Regions from separate parts of the Umezawaea sp. genome, predicted to be linked through region 2. Evidence: riboswitches for the same ligand, from Rfam matches in the RefSeq annotation. Region 2 holds a riboswitch; each other region holds the start of a gene.

Region 1 (7,631 bases), on a different contig from region 2:
ACTCGTGGCCGGTGATGCGCTGCCCGGCCCGCGCCAGCACGGAGTCGGCGGGGGCGACGGCGTCGCGGTACCCCAGCGTCAGCCGCGCCGACATCGACCCGTCCGCGTCGAGCACGCCGCACATCGGCACGCCGTCGAGCGTGCGGGCGAGGTAGAGCAGCCCGCCGCACTCGGCGTGCACGGGAGCGCCGGTGCGGGCGAGCGCGGCGACGGCCGCGCGCAGCGGCGCGTTCTCCGCCAGCTCGGCCGCGTGCTGCTCGGGGAAACCGCCGGGCAGCACCAGGCCCGCCGTGCCCTCGGGCAGGTCCTCGTCGCGCAGCGGGTCCACCGTCACCACGTCGGCGCCCGCGGCGCGCAGGAGTTCGACGTGCTCGGCGTAGCCGAAGGTGAACGCGGCCCCGCCCGCGACGGCGACGACCGGCGACCCGGTGACCGGCTCCTCGACCTCGGCCTGCGCGCTCCACGCCGGCACGGCCATCGCGGGCGCGACGGCGGCGAGCCTGCGGACGGCGTCCAGGTCGACGTGCTTGGCCACGGCCGCCGCGATGGCGTCCACGGCGGCCAGCGCCTCCGGCCCGTGCTCGGCGGCCGTGATCAGCCCGAGGTGCCGCGACGGCAGCGAGAACGCCGGGTCGCGCGGCAGCACCCCCATGACCTCCAGGCCGACCTCGGCGCACGCGCTGCGCAGCACCTGCTCGTGCCGCTCGGAGCCGACCTGGTTGAGGATGACGCCGCCGATCCGCACGGTCGGGTCGTAGCCGCGGAACCCGTGCAGCAGCGCGGCGAGGCTGCGGGACTGGCCGCGCGCGTCGACCACGAACAGCACGGGCGCGGCCAGCAGCTTCGCGACGTGCGCGGTCGACCCGACGCCCTCGGTGTCGACCCGCCCGTCGAACAGGCCCATCACGCCCTCGACGACGGCGATGTCCGTGCCGCGCGACCCGTGGACGAACAGGCTCGCGACCTTCTGCTCGCCCACCATCACGGTGTCGAGGTTGCGGCCGGGCAGGCCGGTCGCGATGCCGTGGTAGCCGGCGTCGATGTAGTCGGGGCCGACCTTGAACGGCGCGACCCTGCTGCCGGAGCGGCGCAGGGCGGCCATCAACCCGGTCGCCACGGTGGTCTTGCCGCTGCCCGACGCGGGGGCGGCGACCACCAGCCGATTCACCACTCGATCCCCTTCTGGCCCTTCTGCCCGGCGTCCATCGGGTGCTTGACCTTGGACATCTCCACCACCAGGTCGGCGGCGTCCAGCAGGGCGGGTGGGGCGTACCTGCCGGTGATCACGACGTGCTGGTGACCGGGCCTGTCCCTCAGCACGGCCACCACCTCGTCGACGTCCACCCACCCCCAGTGCATCGGATAGGTGAACTCATCAAGAACGTACAGGCCGTGCACCCCCTCGGCGATCCGCCGGGAGATCTCGCGCCAGCCCTCCAGGGCGGCCGTGGCGTGGTCCTGGTCCGTGCCCTGCTTGCGGGTCCAGGACCAGCCCTCGCCCATCTTGTGCCACTCGACCGGCCCGCCCGCGCCGGTCTCCTCGTGCACGCGGCCGAGCGCCTTGAACGCCTCCTCCTCGCCGACCTTCCACTTCGCCGACTTCACGAACTGGAAGACGCCGATCGACCAGCCCTGGTTCCAGCCGCGCAGGGCGAGGCCGAACGCCGCGGTCGACTTCCCCTTCATCTCGCCGGTGTGGACCATCAGCAGTGGCCGGTTGCGCCGCTGCCGGGTGGTCAGGCCGTCCTTCGGGACCGTGGTGGGCTGTCCTTGGGGCACCGTGACCTCCTAGGCGGCGCGGGCCGCGCGGACGACGCCCGCGACCTGGTCGGCGGACAGTTCTTCCAGGCGCAGGCAGGCGCCGTCGAGCGCGACGGCGACCTTCGCGGCCAGGCCGAGCCGGATCGGGCCGTGCTCGCAGTCGACGACGACGGACGCGGTGCCGTCGGCGGACAGCAGGCCCGCCGCGCGCAGGGCGTCACGCATCGGGTCGCCGCCCGCGCCGGTGGACGTGGCGCGGCCGTCGGTGAGCAGCACCAGCAGCGGACGCCGCCGCGGGTCGCGCAGCCGTTCGACCTCCAGCAGCCTGCGGGCCTTGAGCAGGCCGTCGGCCAGCGGGGTCCGGCCGCCGGTGCGCATCCGGCGCAGCCTGGCCGCCGCCGCGTCGACGGACGTCGTCGGGGGCAGGGCGACCTCGGCCGCCGCGCCGCGGAACGTGACCACGCCGACCTTGTCCCGCCGCTGGTAGGCGTCGCGGAGCAGGGAGATCACCGCGCCGCTGACGGCGGACATGCGCTGCCGGGCGGCCATCGAGCCGGAGGCGTCCACGACGAAGAGGACGAGGTTGCCCTCCTTGCCCTCCCGCACGGACAGGCGCACGTCACCGGCGCGCAGCAGCAGGCCGGGGCCGCTGCGGCCTCGGGAGTTCTGGTGCGGAGCGGCGGCGGCGAGCGTGCCGACCACGTGCAGCCCCGCCCCGTCCGCGGTGGACGAGCGGACGACCTGGCCGGTGCGGGCACGGGCGCGCGACCGCCTGCCGGGAGCGCCCTCGCCGACGCCGGGCACCTGGAGGAGCCGGGCGCGGAACGCGGGCGCGGGGGTGGCCGGGGCCCGGTCCGTCGCACCGGACCCGCCCTGGTTCGGCCGCTGGTCCGGGCTCTCGGGAGCCTCGGAGTTCTCGGGGGTGGGCTGACCGCCGCCGTCCGGTCCGTCGGGCTCCGGAGGACCGTCCGGCTCGGGCTCGTCGTCGGCGTGCTCGGCCGCCTGCCGCATGGCGTCGGCGAGCTGCTCCTCCTCCAGCCCCGGCTCGTCGAACGGGTCGCGGCGCTTGCGGTGCGGCAGCGCGAGCCGCACGGCGGCCTCGACGTCGGACTCCTCCACGACCTCGGACCCCCGCCACGCGGCGTGCGCGGCGGCGGTGCGGGCCACGACCAGGTCGGCGCGCATCCCGTCGACCTCGAACGCCGCGCACACGCCCGCGATCCGGCGCAGCTCGGAGTCCGGCAGTTCCACGGTCGGCAGCGCCGCGCGGGCGGTCACGATCCGTTCGGCCAGCTCGGCGTCCGCGGCCTCCCAGCGGGCGGCGAAGCCCTCGGGGTCGGCCTCGTAGGCGAGCCTGCGGCGGATGACCTCGGCGCGCGTCGCCACCTCGCGCGACGCCCGCACGGCCACCGTGAGCCCGAAGCGGTCGAGCAGCTGCGGCCGGAGTTCACCCTCCTCCGGGTTCATCGTCCCGACCAGCAGGAACGACGCCGCGTGCGAGATCGAGACGCCCTCGCGCTCCACGTGCGCGCGGCCCATCGCGGCGGCGTCCAGCAGCAGGTCGACGAGGTGGTCGTGCAGGAGGTTGACCTCGTCGACGTAGAGCACGCCGCGGTGCGCGGCGGCCAGCAGGCCCGGCTGGTAGGCGCGGACGCCCTCGGTCAGGGCGCGCTCCAGGTCCAGCGAGCCGACCAGGCGGTCCTCGGTGGCGCCGACGGGCAGTTCGACGAGCTTGGCGGGACGGCGCTCGGCGGCGTCGCCGGGGTGCGGGCCGTCGGGGCAGGCCGTGTCGACCAGCGGGTCGCAGCCGAACCGGCAGCCCGGCACGACGGCCAGCTCCGGCAGCAGGGCGGCGAGCGCGCGCACGACCGTCGACTTCGCGGTGCCCTTCTCCCCCCTGACCAGAACACCGCCGATACCGGGGTGCACGGCGTTCAGCAGCAGGGCCAGTCGCAGGTCGTCGTGTCCGACGACAGCGGAAAAGGGGTAGCGCGAGGTCATGCGGGGAGGTCCTTCCTCGGGTGTCCACGCCCGTGTCCGGTGGTGGTGACTCGGGGGTCGAGTTCCTGACTCCCGGATCTCCTGCCCGGTCACAGTGGCGGGACCGCGCCGGATTCGCACCGGCTTCCTCGCACACCCCTACAGCTTTGGCATCGTCGCATCCCACGGAGCAGCGACCAACCCCTCGGCGAGTCTGATCACACCCGCGCGCACCCGCTCCACCGGCATCCCGCACCGCTCGACCAGGTGGTGGACGTGCTCGGCGCGCAGGTTCGCCAGCAGCGCCTCGGCGCGGAACTCCGCGTCGCAGCCGGGGTCGACCTGAGCCATCAGCTCGACCAGCCCGTCCCGGATGGGCTCGAACCCGCTGTCGCAACCGCGCTTGCTCGTGACCCGCTCGAACGCCCGCACCAGCGGCAACGTCTCCACGACGTGCTCGAACAGGCTGCTCGCCAGCAAGACCACCCGTTCGGCGGCACTCGTCGACCCGTCGGCCAGCACCCCGGTCGCGAAGTCCCGCCACCCCTCCCCAGCCTGGAGCGCGAGCGCCTCGACCAGGCCCTCGCGGTCGCCGAACCGCCGGAACACCGTGCCCTTGCCGACACCGGCCGCCGCGGCGACGTCGTCCATGCAGACCGCGTCGATCCCCTGCTCCCGGATCAACCGCATCGCCGCGGCCAGGATCGCCTCCCGGTTGCGAGCCGCGTCCGCCCGTTCGACCATCCCCGCCCTCCTCGACTTGACAGAACCGGACTACTGGTCCGTATCGTAGCCCAGAGAGAAACGGACCGACGGTCCGCTACAGCGGGAGGCTTCCATGCGTGCGGTGCGCATCCACGAGTTCGGCGGCCCGGAGGTGCTCCGGGTGGACGAGGTTCCCGACCCGGTCGCCGGGCCGGGCGAGGTGCTGGTCGAGGTGACCGCGATCGGCCTGAACTACGGGGAGGCGCTCCAGCGGTCGGGGGCGTCGAACGAGCTGTACGACTGGTACCCGGAGCCCGCGCTGCCGGTGGTCCCCGGCCTGGAGGTGACGGGCGTGGTCCGCGCGGTCGGCGGGGACGTGTCCACCGACCTGGTCGGCACGGAGGTGGTCGGCTTCGCCCTCCGCGGCGCGTACGCGGAACTCGCCGTGCTGCCCGCCGCGGGCGCCGTCCCCGTGCCCGCGGGCCTCGACGCCCGCCAGGCCCTCGCGCTGTTCCTCCAGGGCGTCACCGCCGCGGGTCTCGTGGACGTCGCCCGGATCCAGCCCGGTGAGCGCGTGCTGATCGAGGCCGCCGCGGGCGGTGTCGGCAGCCTCCTGGTGCAGCTGGTCACCCGCGCGGGCGCCGTCGCCGTGGCCCTCGCGCGGGGGGACGCGAAACTGGCCGCCGCCAAGGAGCTCGGCGCCGACGAGACCGCCGACTACACGAGCCCCGACTGGGTTTCGCGGCTGGAACCGGTCGACGTGGCGCTGTCCTCGGTCGGCGGCGACGTCACCCGGTCCGCGTTCGGCCTCCTGCGCGACGGCGTCGGCCGGATGGTCCTCTACGGCACCGCGTCGGGCTCGTTCGCCGACATCACCGTGAAGGACGTGGTGCGCAAGGGCGTCGGGCTGATCGGCCTGCGCAACCTGGCGGGCGACCCCGCGTACGCCGCCGGGCTGCTGGCCGAGGTGTTCGCGCTGGGCGCGGCCGACGAACTCCGGCCCGTGCTCGGCGAGTCGTGGCCGCTGGCCGAGGCGGCGGCTGCCCACCGCGCCCTGGAGGAGCGCAGGACGACGGGCAAGACGTTCCTGATCCCCTAGCCGGTCACCGGCACGCTCACCGGGGCGCGGAACGACAGCAGCCCGAGCATCGGCGGCGGGGCGACCGACGTGAGCCGGAGGGTGGGGAAGCGGCGGGCGACCGTGCGCAGCACGACCTCGCCCTCCAGCCGCGCCAGGCCCGCGCCCAGGCAGTAGTGCCTGCCGAAGCCGAACGCGAGGTGCCCGCGGGCACCGGACCGGCCGGGGCAGAACGACTCCGGCTCGGCGAACACGACGGGGTCCGAGCCGGTGCCCGCGAGCATCAGCAGCAGCGGCGCGCCCGCGGGCAGGTCGACGCCGGACAGCGTGACCGGACGGCTGGTCACCCGCCGCCACGTCGTGACGGGCGGTTCGCGGCGCAGCACCTCCTCGACGCACGCGGCGGCCAGGCCGGGCTCGCCGTCGGCCAGCCTCCGCCACACGTCGGGGTGGCGGAGCACGCGGTCGAACAGCGTGCTGAGCAGCTGCGTCGTCGTCTCCTGGCCCGCGATCAGCAGGAAGTAGCAGAGCCCCGCGGCCTCGCGGACCGGCGTGCCCGCCGCGACCAGCGCGCCGAACAGGTCGTCGCCGTCGGGCGACGCGGCTCGGACGCGCGCGGTCAGCCAGCGGTGGAACGCGCCCGCGCGACCGGCCAGCTCGTGCTGCCGCTCCAGCGACGGGTTGCCCCAGAACAGCTCCAGCGACGCCGTGCTCCACGCCTTGAGCGCGGGCACGTCGACGTCCGCGATGCCGAGGACCTCCATCAGCACCACGCACGGCAGGTCGCGGGCCAGGTCCGCGTGCAGGTCGACGGGCGAGGCCAGGCGCTCCTCGCACAGCTCGGCGATCCGGTCCTCGAACGCCGCCACCCGCGCGGGCGTGAGGAACCCGGCGACCAGTCGGCGCAGGTCCGCGTGGGTGTCGGTGCCGTTGTTGGCGAGCGTCGGCGGCAGGGAGAACCCGGCCCGCGCCAGCACCCGCAGCACCGGGCGCGGGATCGGCGTCACGGCGGTCAGCGCGTTGTCCGGGTGGAACGCCTGGGCGTCGGCGAGCACGGCCCGCACGTCCGCGTACCGGCTGACCAGCCACAACCCGGTCGCCGGATCGTGGTGCACGGGGCTCTCGGACCGCAGGCGCCGCAGGTCGGGGTGCGGATCGGCGGTGAAGTCGGCCCCGAAGAGGTCGATCTGGGTGGTCCGCACGCCAGGACCGTATCGGGCCGGTGGGAGACTGCCGCCGTGAGCGTGAGCACAGGTGACTCGGTGTTCGACTGGATCGACACCCGCGCGGAGGCCCGCGCGAAGGCCGGACTGACCCGCAGGCTGCGGCCTCGACCGGCGACCTCGACGGACCTCGACCTCGCCGGGAACGACTACCTCGGGCTGGCGCGGGACAAGCGCGTGACCGGCGCCTCGGCCGCCGCGTCGATGCGCTGGGGAGCGGGTTCGACCGGGTCGCGGCTGGTCACGGGCAGCACCGAGCTGCACATGGAGCTGGAGTACGAGCTGGCGAACTTCTGCGGCGCGCAGGCAGCGCTGGTGTTCTCGTCCGGCTACGCGGCGAACCTCGGCGCGCTCACGGCGCTGTCCGGTCCGGGCACCGCGATCGTGGCCGACCAGTACATCCACGCGTCGCTGATCGACGGCTGCAAGCTGTCCAAGGCCGACGTGGTCGTCGCGGGCCACTGCGACGTCCCCCAGGTCGCGCACGCGCTCGCGACCAGGGGCAAGCGCCGCGCGCTCGTCGTGACGGACTCGGTGTTCTCGGTCGACGGCGACCTCGCGCCGCTGGGCGAGCTGGCCGCCGCGTGCCGCGAGCACGACTCGGCGCTGGTCGTGGACGACGCCCACGGCCTCGGCGTGCTCGGTGACGGCGGGCGGGGCGCGGTGCACGCGGCGGGCCTCGCGAAGTCGCCCGACGTCATCACCACGGTCACCCTGTCCAAGTCGCTCGGCGCGCAGGGCGGGGCGGTCCTCGGGCCGAGCCGGGTCATCCGGCACCTGGTCGAGACCGCCCGCAGCTTCATCTTCGACACCGGTCTCGCCCCCGGCAGCGCGGCGGCGGCGCTGACCGCGCTGAAGGTGCTGCGGGAAGAGCCCGACCGGCC
Region 2 (7,631 bases):
TTCGGGACGCGGCTGGTCGGCGGCTGCTGCGGCACGACCGGCGAGCACATCCGGCAGGTCGTGGCCGCCGTGCGCGACCTCGGCCCCACCCCGCGCAGGCCGAGGCCGGAGCCGGGCGTGTCGTCGCTCTACCAGGCCGTGCCGTTCCGGCAGGACGCGTCCGTGCTGATGATCGGCGAGCGGACCAACGCGAACGGGTCCAAGGCGTTCCGGACGGCGATGCTGGAGGACCGCTTCGACGACTGCGTCGAGATCGCCCGCGACCAGACCCGCGACGGCGCGCACCTGCTCGACCTGAACGTCGACTACGTCGGCCGGGACGGCGCGGCGGACATGACGGCGCTGGCGTCGAGGCTGGCCACCGCGTCGACGCTGCCGATCATGCTGGACTCGACCGAGCCCGAGGTGCTGCGGGCCGGGCTGGAGTGCCTGGGAGGCCGCTGCGCGGTCAACTCGGTCAACTACGAGGACGGCGACGGCCCTGGGTCCCGGTTCCACCGGATCATGGAGCTGGTCGCCGAGCACGGCTCGGCGGTCGTGGCGCTGTGCATCGACGAGGAGGGCCAGGCGCGCACCGCCGAGTGGAAGGTGCGGGTGGCCGAGCGGATCATCGCCGACCTGACCGGGAACTGGGGGGTGCGGGCCGAGGACATCATCGTCGACTGCCTCACGTTCCCGATCTCCACCGGGCAGGAGGAGGTGCGCCGGGACGGGATCGAGACCATCGAGGCCATCCGCGAGCTGAAGCGGCGCCACCCGGACGTGCAGACGACGCTGGGCCTGTCGAACGTCTCGTTCGGACTGAACCCGGCCGCGCGGCAGGTGCTGAACTCCGTGTTCCTGCACGAGTGCGCGCAGGCCGGTCTGGACTCGGCGATCGTGCACGCCTCGAAGATCATCCCGATGGCGCGGATCCCCGACGAGCAGCGCGCGGTCGCCCTGGACCTGGTGCACGACCGCCGCCGCGAGGGCTACGACCCGTTGCAGCGGCTGATGGAGCTGTTCGAGGGCGTGACCACGTCGTCGGACAGGGCGTCGCGCGCGGAGGAGCTGGCCGCGCTGCCGCTGTTCGAGCGGCTGGAGCGCCGGATCGTGGACGGCGAGCGGGTCGGCCTGGAGGACGACCTGGACGGCGCGCTGGAGCAGCGGCCCGCGTTGCAGATCATCAACGACACGCTGCTGTCCGGCATGAAGACCGTCGGCGAGCTGTTCGGCTCCGGCCAGATGCAGCTGCCGTTCGTGCTCCAGTCCGCCGAGGTGATGAAGACCGCCGTGGCGCACCTGGAACCGCACATGGAGCGCGCCGACGACGGCGGCAAGGGCCGGATCGTGCTCGCCACCGTCAAGGGCGACGTCCACGACATCGGCAAGAACCTGGTCGACATCATCCTGACCAACAACGGCTACGAGGTCGTGAACCTCGGGATCAAGCAGCCGATCACCACCATCCTGGACGCCGCCGCCGAGCACCGCGCGGACGCCATCGGCATGTCCGGTCTGCTGGTGAAGTCCACCGTGGTCATGAAGGAGAACCTCGCCGAGATGAACTCGCGCGGGGTCGCGGCCCGGTGGCCCGTCCTGCTCGGCGGTGCCGCGCTGACCAGGGCGTACGTCGAGAACGACCTCACCGAGATGTACCTCGGGGACGTCCGGTACGCCCGCGACGCCTTCGAGGGCCTGCGGCTCATGGACGCGATCATGGCGGCCAAGCGCGGCGAGCCCGCGGCCGTCGACCCGGAGGCCGGGGCGAAGGCCGCCGAGCGCAGGGCGCGGCGCGAGCGGTCGCTGCGGATCGCGGCCGAGCGCAGGGCGAAGGCCGAGGCGCAGGAGACCGCGCCCGTCCCCGCGCGCTCGTCCGTCGCGGTGGACGTGCCGATCCCGACCCCGCCGTTCTGGGGCAGCCGGGTCGTGAAGGGCATCCCGGTCGCCGACTACGCCGCGCTGCTCGACGAGCGGGCCACGTTCATGGGCCAGTGGGGTCTCAGGGGCGCCCGCGGCGGCGGCCCGACCTACGAGGAGCTGGTGGAGACCGAGGGCAGGCCGCGGCTGCGGTACTGGATGGACCGGTTGACCACCGAGGGCGTGCTCGCGCACGCCGCCGTGGTCTACGGCTACTTCCCGTGCGTCGCCGAGGGCGACGACCTGGTGGTGCTGCGGGAGCCGCGGCCCGACGCCGCCGAACGGCTCCGCTTCACCTTCCCGCGCCAGCGCCGCGACCGGCGGCTGTGCCTGGCCGACTTCTGGCGGCAGCGCGACGCGGCCGTCCGGGAGGGCGTGGTCGACGTGGTCGCGTTCCACCTCGTCACCATGGGGCAGCCGATCGCCGACTACGCCAACGAGCTGTTCGGCAAGGACGCCTACCGCGAGTACCTGGAGGTGCACGGCCTCGGCGTGCAGCTCACCGAGGCGCTCGCCGAGCACTGGCACCGGCGCGTCCGCGAGGAGCTGCGCTGGCCCGACGGCGGCCCGGTCTCCGCCGAGGACCCCGCCGACGTCGAGCAGTTCTTCAAGCTCGGCTACCGCGGCGCCCGCTACTCGTTCGGCTACGGCGCCTGCCCGGAGATGGAGGACCGCGCGAAGGTCGTCGAACTCCTGGAACCCGACCGGATCGGCGTCGTGCTGTCCGAGGAACTCCAGCTGCACCCCGAGCAGTCCACCGACGCGTTCGTCGCGCACCACCCGGAAGCGAAGTACTTCAATGTCTGATGGTCGACCCGCCGGTGTCCTCTGGGACATGGACGGCACCCTGCTCGACTCCGAGAAGCTGTGGGACATCCCGCTCTACGAGTACGCGGAGAAGCTGGGAGGCACGCTGTCGCTCGCGACGCGGCAGGCGATGGTGGGCTCGAACGTCCCCACCACGCTGGCGCTGCTCTACGGCGACGTCGGTGTCGAGCCGACGCGGGAGGACCTGACCGACGCCGCCGCGTGGATCGCCCGCCGCACCGAGGAGGTGTTCCGCGCGGGCCTGCCGTGGCGGCCGGGCGCGGTGGACGCGCTGCGCGCCGTGCGGGACTCGGGCGTGCCGATGGCGCTGGTGACGTCGACCGAGCGGGCGCTGACCGAGGTCGCGCTCGACACGATCGGCCGCGAGCTGTTCGACGTGACGGTGTGCGGGGACGAGGTCGACGGCCTCAACAAGCCGCTGCCCGAGCCCTACCTGAAGGCCGCCCGGCTGCTCGGCGTCGAGCCGACCGCGTGCGTCGCGATCGAGGACTCGCCGACCGGTGTGGCCTCCGCCGTCGCCGCGGGCTGCACGGTGCTCGTCGTGCCGTGCGACGTGGAGGTCGAGCCGGGGGAGCGGCGGGTGTTCCGCGAGTCGCTCGTGGGTGTGGACCTGGACGTGCTGTCCGCGCTGTGACGCCGGTGGTGGGAGGGGAGCCCTTCCTCGTGGGGCTCCCCTCCCACCCCGTGCTCAGACGGCCGTGACCGACCTGATCTTCGTGGTGCGGCGGACCGCCGGGTCGATCAGCAGTCCGAACGCCACGCCGAGCCCGATCCACAGGGTCGCCGTCTCGGCCAGCGAGGCGAGGCGGAAGTCCCAGAGGACGCTCGACGGCATGTCGGCGGGCACGGCGTCCGGCGGCGGCGGGAACACCAGCAGCAGGACCGTCACCGCGGCGACCGTCGCGAGCAGCACCGCCGTGGCGCGCACCGGCGCGGCCAGGTGGCCGAGCCGCGAGGCGAGGAAGCTCGCCCCGTACGCGACCGCGATGCCCGCGACGATGAGCCCGAGGTACAGGCCCGTCCGGTAGTCGACCGTCGACGGGTCGCCGACGGCGGGCGGGTTCGCCGGGTACTTGACCGCGGGCAGCAGCGCCGCGACCCCGAACGCCGCCAACCCCAGCGTCGCGCTGCGGAAGAACGGCTGCCCGTCGGTGAACCAGCGCCGCGTGCAGGCGAAGACCGTCGCGAACAGCGCGCCGACCGCGAGACCGACGACGACCGCGGCCAGCACGCCGCCGAAGACCTGGGTGCCCCGGCTGAACAGCTCGCCGTGCTCGTGCGCGTCACCCTCGACGTGCTCGGCCGCCGCGCGGGCCTCCTCGACCGCCAGCGCGGCGCGGATCGGCACCTCGACGACGAACAGGCCCACGAGTCCCGCCGCGAGCCCGGCGATGCCGCCCGCGGCCACACCGCGGGTCAGCAGTCCGGTGTAGGTGGTTGCCATGCGGGCGCCGCCTAGTGGCACGGGACGCCGAGGGCGTGGCGTCCGTCGTGGAAGAACTCGTGGACCGTCTCGGCGGTAGCGCCCAGCGCGACACCGTTCTCCTGGAGGACGACCCAGGCGACGATCAGGGCCACGAGTGCGACGGCGAACGCCCATTTGGGCACGGTGGTGGACGGTGTCAGTGCGGGGCTCGTCATGACGGGCTCCTCCATACCTCGTGGAAGGTCAACGGTGTACTCGGCGCCGCAGCCGGTCTCCTGACTCCCAGGTCACCGCTAGCCCGCGTCTTCCCAGCAGAACTCTTCTGCCAGTGACGTTCCCGGCGGGGTCGCTACCCGGTCACAGTGGCGAGGACCGCGCCGGATTCACACCGGCTTCCCGTCCACTGCGGCGGTGGAACCGTAAAGGTCCCACGTGCTCCGGCACAACCGACCAGACGAGTTGTCGTGTGCGCCACCTCGGCGAACGGACAGTCACCACCGCGACGGGCGCTACCTCGCGGGCAGCGGGCAGTCCCCGCACGTCCCGCCACCGTCCAACCGGTAGTAGAGGCAGCAGCTGCGCCGCCGGAACACCACCTCGCCGGGGAACGGCACGAACTCGCCCGCTCCCCGCAGCGGCGGCTCCGCGAACAGCGCGGCCCCCACCGCGAGGCACTCCTCGGCGCTCGCCGTCCCGGACCGGGCCAACGTCCGCAGCCCACCCGCCGCGGACGACACCGCGTTCCCCCACAGCAGCCCGGCCGCCACCCCGCTCTCCCGGCGGATCGCGTCGACCACGGGCGCCATCGCCTCGACCACCCCCGGCCGGGTGACCGGGTCGGCCAACCGCACCTGCACACCGCTTTCGGGGGAGTACCGCCACCACACGTTCGCGGGCCGGACGTCCGGCACCGCACCGCCGAGCACGTGCGCGGCCACCACCGGGCACAGCAGCCGAGCCGTGTAGCTCAGGAAGAACAGGGACGCGGCCACCCTCCGCTCCGCCGTCCGGTACCGCACGCCGATGGCGTCGAGCGCGTCCCCCAGAGCCGGCCCGCCGTCGAGCAGCGCCTCACCGGAGGCCCAGGTCGAGTCGGGCCTGCCGACGTCGAGCACGAAGAACGGACTGATGCCACGCGCCTGCCGCAGTGTGGCCAGCACCCTGGCGAATTCCGACACGCCCCGAAGCTACCCGGCCACCACCCGCGCCTTCAGCCGCCCGTCGGCGGGGGCTACCCCAGCGCGACCACCGCGTCGACCAGTGCCGTGCCGTCGAGCAGCACGCGGTCGTTGTGGTCGGCGTCGACCGCGACCACCGAGGCGCGCGCCGCCCGCGCGACGACCAGGCTCAACGGAGGCGGCACCACGGTGTCGGCGGTGCCGTACACGACCGTCGTCGGCACCCCCGCCCTGGCGACGTGCTCGGCCACCGGGAAGCGGTCGCGCAGCAGCAGGCCGACCGGCAGGTACGGGTGGTGCACGCGTCCGGCCGAGGCGAGGTCGACGAACGGTGAGCGCAGGAGCAGGCCCGCGGGCGGGTGTTCCACGGCCAGCTCGGCGACGACCGCGGCGCCCAGGCTCTCGCCGAAGTACAGCATCCGGTCGGGGGTGACGCCGGAGTCCAGCAGGTACCGGTGGGCCGCGCGCACGTCCAGCGCCAAGCCCTCCTCGGTGGGGCTGCCGGGGTTGCCGCCGTAGCCTCGGTAGTCGAACAGCAGGACCGCGAACCCCGCGTCCACCAGCGCCGCCGCCAGCGGGACGCGGTCCCCCCGGTCGCCCGCGTTGCCCTGCGCCACGAGGACCGTGCGACCGGGGCCGGGGAAGTGCCACGCGCCGAGGTCCAGGCCGTCGGACGTGCGCAGCACGACCGGCCGAGCACCGGGCGCGAGCGCCGGGGCGGTGTCGTCCGGGAAGTAGACCAGGTGGCGCTGGAACACCCAGAGCGCGCCGACGAGGACCACGGGCACCAGTGCGGCCACCGCGAGGCGCCACACGTCAGGCCTCCGCGGGGCGGTGGGCGAACGTGCGGCGGTAGTCGTTCGGCGTCACGCCGACCGCGCGGTTGAAGTGGTGGCGCAGCAGCGCGGCCGTGCCGAACCCGCTGTGCCTGGCGACGTCGTCGATGCCGAAGTCGGTGTCCTCCAGCAGTTGCCGGGCGCGCAGCACGCGCTGGGCGGTGAGCCAGCGGTGCGGGGTCGTGCCCGTCTCCGCGACGAAGCGGCGGGCGAACGTGCGCTCGGACAGCGTGGCGCGCCGCGCCAGGTCCGCCACCGCGTGCTCGGTGTCGAGGTGCTTGAGCATCCAGGTGAGCAGCGGGGAGAGGCTGTCGGCCGTGCAGTCCGGCACCGGGAGTTCGACGTACTGGCGCTGGCCGCCGTCGCGCTGCGGGGCGACGACCATGCGGCGGGCGATGGCGGTGGCGACGGCCGAGCCGTGTTCGCGGCGCACGAGGTGCAGGCAGGCGTCGATGCCGGACGCGGTGCCCGCGCTGGTGATGATGTTGCCGTCGTCGACGAACAGCACGTCGGGGTCGAGCCTGGCGAGCGGGAACCGCTCGGCGAAGTTCTCCTTCTCGCGCCAGTGGGCGGTGCAGCGCCGTCCGTCGAGCAGTCCCGCCGCGCCGAGCAGGAATCCGCCGCTGCACACCGAGAGGAGGGTCGCGCCCGCGTCGGCGGCGTCGCGGAGCGCCCGCAGGACGGCGGGCGGGTACTCGTCGCGGATGGTGAACGCGGGGACGGCGACCAGGTCGGCGCCGACGAGCGCGTCCAGGCCCAGCGAGGGGGTGATGGTGACGCCGACCTTCGTGCCCAGCGGCGCGCCCGGCTCCTCGCCGCACACCCGGAACTCGATCGGCGGAACGCCGTCCGCGGTGCGGTCGACGCCGAAGACCTCGCAGATGAGCCCGAACTCGAACGTCTCGACGCCGTCGATCAGGACGCACGCGACGGTGTTCAGCATCGCCCCAGCATAGTTGGCAGGATTTTGTCGCACAACGTCAGAGCTGCCACTGTTGGCGGGATGTTGTGCAGCGAACACTTAGTGCCATGACAAGCGCACTGATCGTCCTCGCAGTCCTGGCGCTGGTGGGCTACGGCCTGGAGCGCCGCACGAGCGGCCGGTCCGGGCCGCGTCCGCGGCTGGCGGGCAGCTCCGACGTCCTCGACCGGGACCTCCAGCGGGTGGCCGCCGACCTGCGGGTCGCGCCCCCCGCCGAGCGCGCCGCCACCGCGCGCGACCGCCGCGTGCTGGTCGTCCGCCGTGCCGGTCTCCCGGTCTGACCCGGTGCGCCGGGCCCGGTGACGGGGCTCGGCGCACCGCACTACTCCGCCGACGGGTCCGGCAGGCCCGCGGCCACCTGGCGCAGCGCGTTGCGCACGAGCTGGGTGATCGGCGCGGGCTTCGCGGTGGTGAGCCACTTGTCCGTCGCCACCTCGACCGCCGCCCACACCGTCGCCGCCACCAGTCGCGGGTACAGGTCG
Region 3 (7,631 bases), on a different contig from region 2:
ACGGCTCCCCTGTTCCACGCCGAGACCAGCTCGGACAGCAGGACGGGCCACGGCACCGCGGCCATCACGCGGCGGTGCACGAGGAGCACGAGCTTCCCGGACCGGTCCGGGCCCGCGTCGAACCACAGCACCCGGAACAGCGCGGAACCCGGCTCGCGGGAGACCGCGGCGACCTCCGCCTCCGCGCGGCGGACGAGAGCCCCGCCCGTCAGCTCCGGGGCGGGGATCCGCCGCACCTCGCACGTCGCACCGCGCTCGCGGAGTTCGTCGTGGCGGTCGAACACGTCGCGGACGGCGGCCGTCAGCCGTCGTTCGCCCAGTCCCGCGCGGACCTGCACTGTCATGGACTCGAACACCGGGGCACCCTTGGACGAAGAGTTAGGTTAGGACAGCCTAACTCACGGCTGCGGGGCGTCCACGAAGTGGACCTCGTAGCCGAGGGCGCGGAACATGCCGTCGAGCATCTTCCTGGTGTTCTCGTCCGCCTTGGCCTGCAAGCCGGACTCCTTGGCGGCGTCGGAGATCTTCTGCTCCGCGGCCACGTAGAACGGCTGCTGGTCCGCCGCCTGCACGACGCTGGTCAGCCGGTCGAGCAGCCCCCGCTCCTGGGCGAACACGTAGCTGCGCTCGTGGTTGATGTTCGGCTTGTCGAGCTGGGGCTTCGGCAGCGCGATGTCCACCGTCTTCTTCTCCTGCGACACCGTCATCGAGTCCTCCGCGAGACCGCCGAAGTCGACGTAGGCGTTGACCGTGCCCGCGGAGACGAACAGGGTCCGCTGCCCCGCCAGCACGTCCGGCACGAACCGCACGTCCTTCTCGATGTCGATCACGACCTGGTAGTCGCCCGAGGCGGCGTGGTACTGGCTCAGGTCCTTGATCGACCGCAGCAGCGCGGGCTGGCTGCGGTCGACCGTGTCGGTGCCGAAGGGGTTGAGCTTGGGCAGCACGCCGACGAGCTGGAGCGCCGCGGCGGCCACCACCACCAGGCACACCGCCACGACACCGCGGAACGCCCACCGCGACCCGGACCGCCAAGGAAGCTTCATGCCAGCGGGGGTACCCCTCCCGAACCGGGGTTAGGCGGGGCCGAACGGGGGTATCAGTAGTTGTCGCCGCCGAAGAAGACCTCTTCGAGCCGGTCGGCGGTACCCGCCAGCAGCGACAGCGGGTCGACGAACTCGTGGATGTCCAACGTCTCCAGCGGCAGCGAGTGGCGCAGCACCACGTGGTCCCCCATGATCGCCGCGCCGGAGGCGATGGAGGACTTGCCGACCTCCTCCAGGAACCCGCGGAGGTCGCACCGCGCGGCCAGGCCGACGGGGGAGGCGATCTGCACCCACTCGTGCTTCTCGTCCAGCACCTCGCGCACCAGGATGACGACCTGCGTCCGCTCGTCCTCCTCGTCCAGGTGCTGGAAGTCGAACAGGATGCGGATCTCGTCGGTCTCCTCGGAGATCACGTCGTACTGGTCGCGGACGTACGCCGCGAGGTCTCCCCACGTTGCCATGCCGCCAGTTTAGGGCGGTTCGCCGCGGCCAGGGCCCACAATCCGGCCGTCACGACGGCGATCACCTCCGTGAACACCAGGAGCCGTTCGACGTACCCGATCGGGAACACCCGCCACCACGCCGCGCCACCGGAAGCGTGCACCAGCACGGCGTACAGCAGCGGTGAGAACGCCGCCACCGACAGGACCCCGAGGCCCAGCGTCCACCGGGCGTGGCCGCCCCAGGTCGAATCCCGCACCCACGGCCGGGCCAGCGCGATGGCGGCGATCGGCAGGCTGACGAACGCCAGGAGGCTGGCGGCGCGGTGGATGCTGCCGCTGGAGGACGTCGTCGGCAGCGACCAGTCCTGCTTGGGGAACGCCACGACGAGCGCGAGTCCCAGCGACCACAGGGACAGCGCGACGGCGCCGGTGGAGCACCAGCGGGTGATGCCGCGGTGCACCAGCACCGCCACGATGACCAGGGACCCGGCCGCCAGCAGCGACACGGCGACCTCGAAGATCCACGCGTTGGCGCCGAGCCCGTACTGGCTGATGGTGCGGCGCAGTTCGCCGGGCCGCTGGAGCGCGTTGCGCACGTCCAGCGAGCCGATCATGGCGATGGTGGTCAGGACGGCGGCCAGCCCGCCCACGGCGACCACACGGGAGAGGGCGCTCGTTCTCGTCAGCTCTGCGGTCGTCACGACCGGCAGAACGCCCGGACCGGACACGGGGTTCCGCGCTTCAGCAAACCATCAGGATCCCCTAGCCGCGCGACCTGGCCAGCCTCAGCGCCACGACGGCCGCCACCGCGAGCCCTCCCGTCAGCCACGGCAGGGACGCGCCGACGACCAGCGACCCCGCGGCGAGCGCGCCCGCGACCCCGGCCGCGACGGCGACCCGCGGTCCCACCCGATCACCGTCACCCATCCGCCACGCCCCCGCTTGCTGATCACCCTGCCTCGTCACCGTATCGCATGACATGTGCAACAAAGACCATGTTGGGCCGTGCGACGAGCCCTACCCCCACATGTAGTATCCAACGCGCTGATGGTTCACCCGCGGTCCGACCGCGGGTGAGGCAAGAGGGAATCCGGTGCGAATCCGGAGCTGCCCCGCAGCGGTGAGCGGGAACGACCGCCGTCATGAAGCACTGGACGCGAGTCCGGGAAGCGACGGCCAGTAGGTCCGCCGGCGAGAGCCGGAGTGCCCGCGAGTCCGAAGACCTGCCACCAGCGTGCGCGCGGCCTGCGCGCACCACCCCGGTGCCCCGAGGGAGGGCGCGCGCGGACGGCTGTCGGCACCCCGGTGCCGCGCTGCCTCGCGCCGCTCCCACCCCCGGTCGCCGGGTGTCCACCGAGCTCGCGAGGAGAGAGCCGTGAAGTCGCACCCCAGCCCCGACGGCTGACCCTCCGCGCACCCTCGTCCCCGACCGTCGAGCACCGCTCGCCGGGCGCTCCCGCACGCCCTCGACCCCCGTGGAGAGTCATGCCCCTGACAGGTTCACCCGTTCAAGTCCCGGTGATCGGCCGCGACGGAACGGTGTCGCAGTTCGACCCGACGAAGATCGCCACGGCCGTGGCGAAGGCCTTCCACGCCGTCGAAGGAGCGGAGAAGGCCGGTTCGCAGCGGGTGCGCGAACTGGTCGCCGAGATCACCCGCCAGGTCGGGGAGAAGCTCCTCGGGCAGGCCGGACCGGACCGCGGCGTGCACGTCGAGCAGATCCAGGACCAGGTCGAACTCGTGCTCATGCGCGACGGGCACCACGGGGTCGCCCGCGCCTACGTGCTGTACCGCGAGGAGTGCGCGAAGGCCCGCTCGGCCCAGCCCGCCACCACCCCCGTGCGGCCGTCGCTGACCGTGCGGCACCCGGACGGCCGGGTCGAGCCGCTGGACGACGACCGGCTCGAGCTGGTCGTCTCCGAGGCGTGCGCCGGACTGCCCGCGACGTCGGCCGAAGCCGTGCTGGCGGAGACCCGCCGCAACCTCTACGACGGCATCACCCGCGCCGAGCTGGCCGTCGCGCCCGTCCTGTCCGCGCGCACGATGGTCGAGATCGATCCGGACTACTCGCTGGTCAGCGCCCGGCTGCTGCTGGACGGGCTGCGCGGGGAGGCCCTGACGTTCCTCGCGGGCGAGGACGACGAGGCCAACCACGCCGAGATGTCGGTGCGCTACCCGGACTACTTCGCCGCCTTCGTGCGGCGCGGGGTCGAACTGGGGCAGCTCGACCCGCTGCTGGAGGAGTTCGACCTGGCCCGGCTCGGCGCGGCCCTGCTGCCCGACCGCGACCTGGCGTTCCAGTTCCTCGGGTTGCAGGTGCTCTACGACCGGTACTTCCTGCACAGCGACGAGAACCGCTACGAGCTGCCGCAGGCGTTCTTCATGCGCGTGGCGATGGGTCTCGCGCTGCGCGAGGACGACCGCGAGGCGCGGGCGGTCGAGTTCTACGAACTGCTGTCGTCGTTCGACTTCATGTGCTCCACGCCCACGCTGTTCAACGCGGGCACCACCCGGCCCCAGCTGTCGTCGTGCTTCCTGACGACGGTGGACGACGACCTCCAGGGCATCTTCCACGGGATCAGCAACAACGCGCTGCTGTCGAAGTTCGCCGGCGGGCTGGGCAACGACTGGACCCCGGTCCGCGGGATCGGCGCCCACATCAAGGGCACGAACGGCAAGTCGCAGGGCGTGGTGCCGTTCCTGAAGATCGTTAACGACACCGCCGTCGCGGTGAACCAGGGCGGCAAGCGCAAGGGCGCGGTGTGCGCGTACCTGGAGACGTGGCACATCGACGTCGAGGAGTTCCTCGACCTGCGCAAGAACACCGGTGACGAGCGCCGCCGCACGCACGACATGAACACCGCGAACTGGGTGCCGGACGAGTTCGTGCGCCGCGTCCGGTCCGGTGGCGACTGGACCCTGTTCTCCCCCGACGAGGTCCCGGACCTGCACGACCTGTTCGGCGACGCGTTCGCCGCGCGGTACCGGGAGTACGAGGCCGCGGCGGACCGCGGCGAGGTGAAGGTGTTCCGGCGGCTCAGGGCCGCCGACCTGTGGCGGCGGATGCTGACCATGCTGTTCGAGACCGGGCACCCGTGGATCACGTTCAAGGACCCGTGCAACCTGCGGTCGCCGCAGCAGCACTCCGGTGTCGTGCACTCGTCCAACCTGTGCACCGAGATCACGCTGAACACCGACCTCGACGAGGTCGCGGTCTGCAACCTCGGGTCGGTGAACCTGGCCCGGCACACCGGCCCCGACGGGATCGACAGCGCGCGGCTGGAGAAGACCGTGCGGACCGCCGTGCGGATGCTCGACAACGTGATCGACGTGAACCACTACACGATCCCCGAGGCCCGGCGGGCGAACATGCGGCACCGGCCGGTCGGGCTGGGGCTCATGGGGTTCCAGGACGCGCTGTTCGCGCTGCGGATCGCGATGGGGTCGGACGCGGCCGTGGAGTTCGCGGACCGGAGCACGGAGGAGATCAGCTACTACGCGATCTCGGCGTCGGCGGACCTGGCGGCCGAGCGCGGGGCGTACGAGTCCTACGAGGGTTCGCTGTGGTCGCGGGGGATCCTGCCGTTCGACTCGATCTCGCTGCTGGCCGCCACCCGCGGCGCCGACCTGGAGCTGGACCGGTCGTCCGCCCTGGACTGGGCGCCGGTGCGGGAGCGGGTGCTCGCGGTGGGGATGCGGAACTCGAACGTGATGGCCATCGCGCCCACGGCGACGATCGCGAACATCTGCGGCGTGAACCAGTCGATCGAGCCGCTCTACCGCAACCTGTACGTGAAGTCGAACATGTCGGGCGACTTCACCGTCGTGAACCCGGACCTGATCCGCGACCTGAAGGCGCGCGGCCTGTGGGACGAGGTGATGGTGAGCGACCTCAAGTACTACGACGGCAGCCTGTCCCCGATCGAGCGGATCCCGGACGAGCTGAAGGCGCTGTACGCCACGGCGTTCGAGCTGGACTCGAAGTGGCTGGTCGAGGCTGGGGCCCGGCGGCAGAAGTGGATCGACCAGGCCCAGTCGCTGAACCTCTACATCGACCGGCCCAGCGGGCGGAAGCTCGACGAGCTGTACCAGCTCGCGTGGCTGCGCGGGTTGAAGACCACCTACTACCTGCGCTCGCAGAGCGCGACCCACGTGGAGAAGTCGACGCTGCGGGGCACGGACGGGAAGCTCAACGCCGTCTCCCCCGCCGGCGTGCCCGTGGCCACCGCACCGGCGATCGTCGCCGACGCGGGTGCGGCCGTCTGCTCCATCATCGATCCCGATTGCGAGGCCTGCCAGTGAGTTCGGACGTGTTCGCCAGCGCCGGTCCCATCGAGGTGGGCGCCGCCCGCGTCAGCGTCGACGACAAGGCGATGATCAACTGTCGGGCGGACGTGAACCAGCTGCTGCCGTTGAAGTACCACTGGGCCTGGGAGAAGTACCTGGCCGGGTGCAACAACGCGTGGATGCCCACCGAGGTGTCGATGCAGGCGGACATCTCGCTGTGGAAGTCGGCCGACGGTCTGACCGAGGACGAGCGGCGGGCGATCAAGCGGAACCTCGGGTTCTTCGCCACCTCGGAGTCGTTGGTGGCCAACAACATCGTGCTCGCGGTGTACCGGCACCTGACCAACCCGGAGTGCAGGCAGTACCTGCTGCGGCAGGCGTTCGAGGAAGCCGTCCACACGCACACGTTCCAGTACGTCTGCGAGTCGCTCGGCCTGGACGACGGCGAGCTGTTCAACATGTACCGGGAGATCCCGTCGATCACGGACAAGGCCGCGTGGGCGCTGAAGTACACGCGGCACCTGGAGGACCCGTCGTTCTCGACCGGGACGCCGGACCGCGACCAGGCGTTCCTGCGGGACCTGGTGGCGTTCTACGTGGTGTTCGAGGGCATGTGGTTCTACACCGGGTTCGCCCAGATCCTGTCGCTCGGGCGGCGGAACAAGATGGTGGGGATCGCGGAGCAGTACCAGTACATCCTGCGGGACGAGTCGATCCACCTGAACTTCGGCATCGACGCCATCAACCAGATCAAGATCGAGAATCCCCACCTGTGGACGGCCGAGTTCCAGGAGGAGATCCGGACGATGCTGGTGGAGGGGTGCGAGCTGGAGATCGCCTACGGGCGGGACACGATGCCCCGCGGGCTGTTGGGGTTGAACGCCGAGCTGTGCGAGCGGTACATGCACTTCATCACTAATCGGCGGTGCGCGCAGTTGGGGCTGGAGGCGGTGTTCCCGGTGACGGAGAACCCGTTCCCGTGGATGTCGGAGATGATGGACCTGAAGAAGGAGAAGAACTTCTTCGAGACCCGGGTGATCGAGTACCAGAACGGCGGGTCCCTGGAGTGGTGAGGCGCTGAGACTGACCGTCGGTTCCGGCCGGGGGTAACCGCCGGTTCCAGCGGGGTGTGGTCGATGTGACCTGGGGTTCTTGGCCTTGAAATTTGTCGGCTGGCAGCGTCGCACCTGCCGTTTGGGCCGACAAGGGCCACAAGAGGGGCTCCAAGTCACATCGACCACACCCACGACGCGACCCGCAGTGGGTCCGGACCCGCCTTCACGGTCAAGGTCCCAACTTCTCCAGGTACGCCGCCCGACTGCTCTCGATCCCCCTCGTCACGTCCAGCACCTCCACGCTGCTCCCCGCCGCCAACTCCGACTTCGCGACCGTCGTCGACTCCTCGAAGTGCGCCCGCAGCAGGGTGCGCAGCAGGTCGTCGAACGCCTGTCCGGTCGCGTTCGTCAGCTTGGCCAACTCGTCCGCCGTGACCATGCCCGGCATGTCGTGCCCCTCGTGCATGTTCAAGTACGTCCTCCCGGCGTCCGTCAACGCCCCGCGCAGCCGCTCCAGCTCCCTCTGGTGCCCCTCCTGCACCTCGGTGGCCAGGCTGACCAGCGCCGGATCCACCCCCTCGCGCTCCTTCGCCAGCGCCAGGACCGGGAGCAGCGTCTCGTCCTGCGGAATCGCCAGTTGGACGTACGCCGCGTCGGTCTCGCTGAAGCTCCCCGGTGCCGCCGCCGCACTGCTGCCGGTACTGCTGCTACCGCCGCTCGGCGGGGAACTGGAGTGGACGTGGTCGGTGTGGGGTTCCTGCTGAGCGGTGCAGGCCGTCAGCAGGAGCAGGGCCAGCAGG

Evidence for each region. A riboswitch is a leader RNA that binds a small molecule or an ion and turns the genes downstream of it on or off. The one in region 2 is predicted to bind cobalamin.
Region 1: it holds a riboswitch for cobalamin, as region 2 does, so the genes downstream of both, AC156L_RS01740 (putative cobaltochelatase) here and AC156L_RS25255 (CbtB domain-containing protein) in region 2, are expected to answer to the same signal.
Region 3: it holds a riboswitch for cobalamin, as region 2 does, so the genes downstream of both, AC156L_RS07275 (ribonucleoside-diphosphate reductase subunit alpha) here and AC156L_RS25255 (CbtB domain-containing protein) in region 2, are expected to answer to the same signal.

Annotation. Positions count from the first base shown of each region.
Region 1 is NZ_DBNGPQ010000011.1:2,855-10,485, reverse strand. It holds gene AC156L_RS01750 (cobyrinic acid a,c-diamide synthase CobB) at 1-1,171, opposite strand, end outside; gene cobO (cob(I)yrinic acid a,c-diamide adenosyltransferase) at 1,165-1,779, opposite strand; gene AC156L_RS01740 (putative cobaltochelatase) at 1,789-3,762, opposite strand; cobalamin riboswitch at 3,802-3,942, opposite strand; gene AC156L_RS01735 (TetR/AcrR family transcriptional regulator) at 3,901-4,485, opposite strand; gene AC156L_RS01730 (quinone oxidoreductase family protein) at 4,580-5,545, shown strand; gene AC156L_RS01725 (cytochrome P450) at 5,542-6,726, opposite strand; gene AC156L_RS01720 (8-amino-7-oxononanoate synthase) at 6,763-7,631, shown strand, end outside.
Region 2 is NZ_DBNGPQ010000109.1:78,717-86,347, reverse strand. It holds gene metH (methionine synthase) at 1-2,706, shown strand, start outside; gene AC156L_RS25265 (HAD family hydrolase) at 2,699-3,361, shown strand; gene AC156L_RS25260 (CbtA family protein) at 3,416-4,171, opposite strand; gene AC156L_RS25255 (CbtB domain-containing protein) at 4,183-4,368, opposite strand; cobalamin riboswitch at 4,402-4,576, opposite strand; gene AC156L_RS25250 ((2Fe-2S)-binding protein) at 4,663-5,331, opposite strand; gene AC156L_RS25245 (alpha/beta hydrolase) at 5,385-6,146, opposite strand; gene AC156L_RS25240 (GlxA family transcriptional regulator) at 6,148-7,110, opposite strand; gene AC156L_RS25235 (hypothetical protein) at 7,197-7,430, shown strand; gene AC156L_RS25230 (TetR/AcrR family transcriptional regulator) at 7,472-7,631, opposite strand, start outside.
Region 3 is NZ_DBNGPQ010000041.1:106,340-113,970, reverse strand. It holds gene AC156L_RS07300 (condensation domain-containing protein) at 1-344, opposite strand, end outside; gene AC156L_RS07295 (DUF4230 domain-containing protein) at 399-1,046, opposite strand; gene AC156L_RS07290 (hypothetical protein) at 1,100-1,507, opposite strand; gene AC156L_RS07285 (DUF998 domain-containing protein) at 1,456-2,190, opposite strand; gene AC156L_RS07280 (hypothetical protein) at 2,252-2,398, opposite strand; cobalamin riboswitch at 2,521-2,734, shown strand; gene AC156L_RS07275 (ribonucleoside-diphosphate reductase subunit alpha) at 2,975-5,791, shown strand; gene AC156L_RS07270 (ribonucleotide-diphosphate reductase subunit beta) at 5,788-6,849, shown strand; gene AC156L_RS07265 (DUF305 domain-containing protein) at 7,061-7,631, opposite strand, start outside.